DNA from 2 places in the Bradyrhizobium quebecense genome. Region 1 is predicted to be linked to the other one. Evidence: predicted binding sites of a transcription regulator. Region 1 holds the regulator's gene; the other holds the start of a gene.
The links. The regulator PhoB, encoded in region 1, activates phosphate uptake and scavenging genes when phosphate is short. The targets are predictions, from matches to a motif close to TGTCATNNANCTGTCAT.
Positions count from the first base shown of each region.

Region 2: HU230_RS10385 (RNA degradosome polyphosphate kinase) is a predicted target of PhoB. The motif match lies at 867-883, and genes of this name have one in related genera.

Region 1 is NZ_CP088022.1:7,788,645-7,791,109, reverse strand. Features, by position in the region: gene HU230_RS37250 (GcrA family cell cycle regulator) at 1-476, shown strand, start outside; gene phoB (phosphate regulon transcriptional regulator PhoB) at 625-1,335, opposite strand; gene phoU (phosphate signaling complex protein PhoU) at 1,466-2,182, opposite strand; gene pstB (phosphate ABC transporter ATP-binding protein PstB) at 2,194-2,465, opposite strand, start outside.
Region 2 is NZ_CP088022.1:2,224,564-2,227,028, reverse strand. Features, by position in the region: gene HU230_RS10395 (CDP-alcohol phosphatidyltransferase family protein) at 1-52, shown strand, start outside; gene HU230_RS10390 (P-loop NTPase family protein) at 148-825, shown strand; gene HU230_RS10385 (RNA degradosome polyphosphate kinase) at 958-2,465, shown strand, end outside.

The sequences.
Region 1 (2,465 bases):
AGCTGAAGAAGCTCTGGGAATCCGGCCTCTCGGCCAGCCAGATCGCGGCGGAACTTGGCAATGTGACGCGAAACGCCGTGATCGGCAAAGTGCATCGGCTCGGCCTCTCCGGCCGCGCCAAGGCCCCCTCCACGGCCGCGCCGCGGCAGCGCAAGGCCCGCCCCGCCCAGCACATGATGCGGGTGGCGCGCCCGGTCTCGCGCGGCAACACCGCGCTTGCGCACGCCTTCGAGGTCGAGATGGAGCCCGATCCGATCTCCTTCGACAACGTGGTGCCGATGAGCCAGCGGCTGTCGCTGCTCGAGCTCAACGAGGCCACCTGCCACTGGCCGGTCGGCGATCCCTCGAGCCCGGAATTCTTCTTCTGCGGCGGCAAGGCGCTCGCCGGCCTGCCCTATTGCGCGCATCACTCGCGCGTTGCCTACCAGCCCGCCAACGATCGCCGCCGGCCGTCGGCGAAGCCACAGATCAAGTAGCACTCGGGAAACTGCCTGGACTGCAAAAACAAATCCCCGCGAAAGCGGGGATTTTTTTGTGTGATCGTAGCGCGGAAGTATCCACCAGCGTCGTCCCGGCGAAAGCCGGGACAACGCCGTGTTGTGGCTTGAGGTTGCCGTGCAAGCCTTACGGCTGCGGCTCGGCCTTGGCAAACCGGTCGTCGAGCGCATAACCGGCGCCGCGCACGGTGCGGATCGGATCCTGCTCGCGGCCCGGATTGAGCAGCTTGCGCAGGCGGCCGATGTGCACGTCGACGGTACGCTCATCGATATAGATGTCGCGGCCCCAGACGCTGTCGAGCAGCTGCTCGCGGCTGAACACGCGGCCGGGATGCTCGAGGAAGAATTCGAGCAGCCGATACTCGGTCGGACCGAGATCGATCGGACGTCCCGAGCGCGCCACGCGGCGCTTCTCGCGATCGAGCTCGATGTCGCCGTAGGTCAGCACGGTTGCAAGCCGCTCCGGGCTCGCGCGGCGCAGCAGGCCCTTCACCCGTGCCAGCAATTCCGGCACCGAGAACGGCTTGACGATGTAGTCGTCGGCGCCGGTGGCAAGCCCGCGCACGCGCTCGCTCTCCTCGCCGCGCGCGGTCAGCATGATGATCGGAAGCTGCTTGGTCTCGGGACGCGCCCGCAGGCGGCGGCACAGCTCGATGCCGGACAGGCCCGGCAGCATCCAGTCCAGTACCACGAGGTCGGGAACGCGCTCCTTCAGGCGGGTGTCGGCATCGTCGCCGCGCCCGACCGTTTCGACATCGTAGCCTTCCGCATCGAGGTTGTAGCGCAACAGTGTCGTCAGCGCTTCCTCGTCTTCGACTACCAGAATGCGTGCGCTCATCGGTTTAAATTCTCTCTCTGTGGTGATCCGTTGCCCAGACGCAAACCGAAACGCTTACTTTCCTGACCATAATCCCCGCGGAGACGACTTGTCGTGAAGACAATCCGGCCCCGCGCCTGCGGATCATGTCCTAGGTACCCGGCACCGTGGTGGCAAAGTTGGTCATGTCGCCCTTCGGGCGCTTGTCGGTGATCTGCTGGCCCTCGATCATGTAGAACACGGTTTCGGCGATGTTGGTGGCGTGATCGCCGATCCGCTCGATGTTCTTGGCGCAGAACATCAGATGGATGCAGAACGAGATGTTGCGCGGATCCTCCATCATGTAGGTCAAGAGCTCGCGGAACAGCGAGGTGCAGATCGCATCGACCTCCTCGTCGCCCTTCCAGACGTTCATCGCCGCCGGCAGATCGTGCGCGGCATAGGCGTCGAGCACCGACTTGACCTGCGACAGCACGAGGTCGGTCATGTGCTCCAGGCCGCGGATCAGCTTCAGCGGCTGGAAATCGCTTTCCAGCGCCGCGACGCGCTTGCCCATGTTCTTGGCGAGGTCGCCGATCCGCTCGAGGTCGGTGGCCACGCGCATCGCGCTGACGATTTCACGCAGGTCGATCGCCATCGGCTGGCGGCGGGCGATCGTCAGCACCGCGCGCTCTTCGATGACGCGCTGCAGCTTGTCGATCTCGATGTCGGCGGCGACCACGCGCTTGCCGAGCGCGACGTCGCGACGGATCAGCGCGTCGACCGACTCGGTGATCATCCGCTCGACGAGGCCGCCCATTTCGGCGACCAGGCGAGTCAACTCCTGCAGGTCGCTGTCGAATGCCTTGGCGGTATGTTCAGAAGCCATCTTGTATCTCCTCAGCCGAACCGGCCGGTGATGTAATCCTGAGTCCGTCGATCGCTCGGCGAGGTGAAGATCTTGTTGGTGTCGTCGAACTCGATCAGCTCGCCGAGATACATGAAGGCGGTCTTGTCGGAGACGCGCGCCGCCTGCTGCATGTTGTGGGTGACGATTGCGATCGTGTAGTCCTCGGAGAGCTCCTGGATCAACTCCTCGACCTTGGCGGTCGAGATCGGATCGAGCGCCGAGCACGGCTCGTCGAACAGGATCACCTCGGGCCGCACCGCCA
Region 2 (2,465 bases), 3.2 Mb from region 1:
CCTCTATCTCGTGGAGTGGGTGCGGCACATGAGCACGATCGAGGCTCGGTAGCGCACGATCCGGAAAAGTGGAAACCGGCTTTCCCGCGACAAACGCGAAGCGTTTGCGCAGGGATCATGCTAAAATAACCTGGTTTGGAGATTTGCGTGGCCGGTAGCGTTCAACCTCGTCAATTGGCTTTGGCCCTACCGCACGAGGAGAAGCTGACCCGCGACGATTTCCTCGAGGGGCCCGCCAATGAGGCGGCGCTGGCGCTGATCGACGGCTGGCCCGACTGGCCGAACCGAATCATGCTGCTGGTGGGGTCCGAAGGCTCCGGCAAAAGCCACCTCGCCGCGATCTGGGCCGAGATCGCTGGCGCACGCTCGACCGCGGCGCATGCCCTGACCGCCGACACGGTGCCGATGGCGCTTGCGACCGGCGCGCTGGTGGTCGAGGACCTGAGGCCGTCGGATTTCGACGAGCGCGCGATGTTCCATCTGATGAATCTCGCCCGCCAGGACGATGCCTTCGTGCTGATCACGGCGCGCGTGCCGCTGTCGGCGTTCGAGATCGAGCTGCGCGATCTGCGCTCGCGGCTCCGCGCGGTGCCGACAGTGATGTTGCTGCCGCCCGACGACCAGCTGTTCCGCGGCCTGATCGTCAAGTTCTGCGCCGACCGTCAGATGAGCGTGGACGAGCCGCTCGTCAGCTACCTGACCAACCGGATCGAGCGGTCCTATACCGCCGTCCGCCAGGCGGTCGAGCTGCTCGACACCGAGGCGCTCAGGCTCGGCCGGCCGGTGACCCGGGCGCTGGCGGCCGAGCTGTTGCGCGATGCCTGAGCAGTCCCGCGGCTTGACGGCGCAGGCCGGCGGAACATCAATGTCATCGAAACGTCATCGCAATATCACATGGTCTGCGCGGCCCTCGGCTAGACCGCCCCAGCCCCCTGCCCGGAATTGGACCAGCACTTGATGGACTCGGCACAAGCTCCTGAAATCAAAGAGAAAGAGGCGGAGCTTCCGCCCGTCCCCGCGGTCGCGACCAGCCCCGAGCGATTCATCAACCGGGAGCTGTCCTGGCTGCACTTCAACCGCCGGGTGCTCGAGGAATCGGTCAATCTTGGCCATCCCCTGCTGGAGCGGGTCCGCTTCCTGTCGATTTCGGCGAATAACCTCGACGAGTTCTTCATGGTCCGCGTCGCCGGCATCAAGGCCCAGGTCCGCGAGGGCATTGCCGAGCGCAGCCCGGACGGCCTGCTGCCGGCCGAGCAGCTGGTGATGATCAACAAGACCGTGTCGCAGCTCGCTTCCGATCAGCAGGCGATCTGGAGCGACCTGCGCGAGCTCCTGTCCAAGGTCGGCATCCAGCTGGTCGACGGGCGCGACGTGACCAAATCCGAGCGCACCTGGATCGAGGATCACTTCCTCCACAACATCTTCCCGCTGCTGACCCCGCTCGCGATCGACCCGGCGCATCCGTTCCCGTTCATCCCGAACCTCGGCTTCACGGTCGCGCTGCAATTGTCGCGGATCGCCGACGGCAAGGCGATGAACGCGCTGATCCGCATGCCCAGCAAGATCGACCGCTTCATCCGCATTCCCTCGACCAAGGAAGGCGCGCCGGCGCGGCTGATCACACTCGAGCAGGCCACCGGTCTGTTTATCGGCCGCCTGTTCCCCGGCTACACCGTCAAGGGCCAGGGCGCGTTCCGCATCATCAGGGACTCCGAACTCGAAATCGAGGAAGAGGCCGAAGACCTCGTTCGCCTGTTCGAGACCGCGCTCAAGCGCCGCCGGCGCGGATCGGTGATCCGGCTCGAGATCGAGGCCACGATGCCCGAAGAGCTGCGCGTCTTCGTGCAGCACGCGTTATCGGCCGCGGACGATGAAGTGATCCTGGTCGACGGCGTGCTCGCGATGAACGAACTGTCGCAGCTCACTCGCCTCAATCGCCCCGACCTCGAATTCCCGCCCTACGTGCCGCGCCATCCCGAACGCGTCCGCGACCATGGCGGCGATATCTTCGCCGCCATCCGCCAGAAGGACCTCGTGGTCCATCACCCCTACGAATCCTTCGACGTCGTTGTCCAGTTCCTGCAACAGGCGGCGCGCGATCCCGACGTGGTCGCGATCAAGCAGACGCTCTATCGCACCTCGAACAACTCGCCGATCGTACGCGCGCTGGCGGATGCCGCCGAAGCCGGCAAGTCGGTGACCGCGCTGATCGAATTGAAGGCGCGCTTCGACGAGGAGGCCAATATCCGCTGGGCGCGCGACCTCGAACGCGCCGGCGTGCAGGTCGTCTACGGCTTCATCGAGCTGAAGACGCACGCCAAGCTGTCGATGGTGGTGCGCCGCGAGGGCGGCAACCTCACCACCTATGTGCACACCGGCACCGGCAACTATCATCCGGTCACCGCCCGCATCTACACCGATGTCTCCTACTTTACGTCGGACCCGATCATCGGCCGCGACGTCGC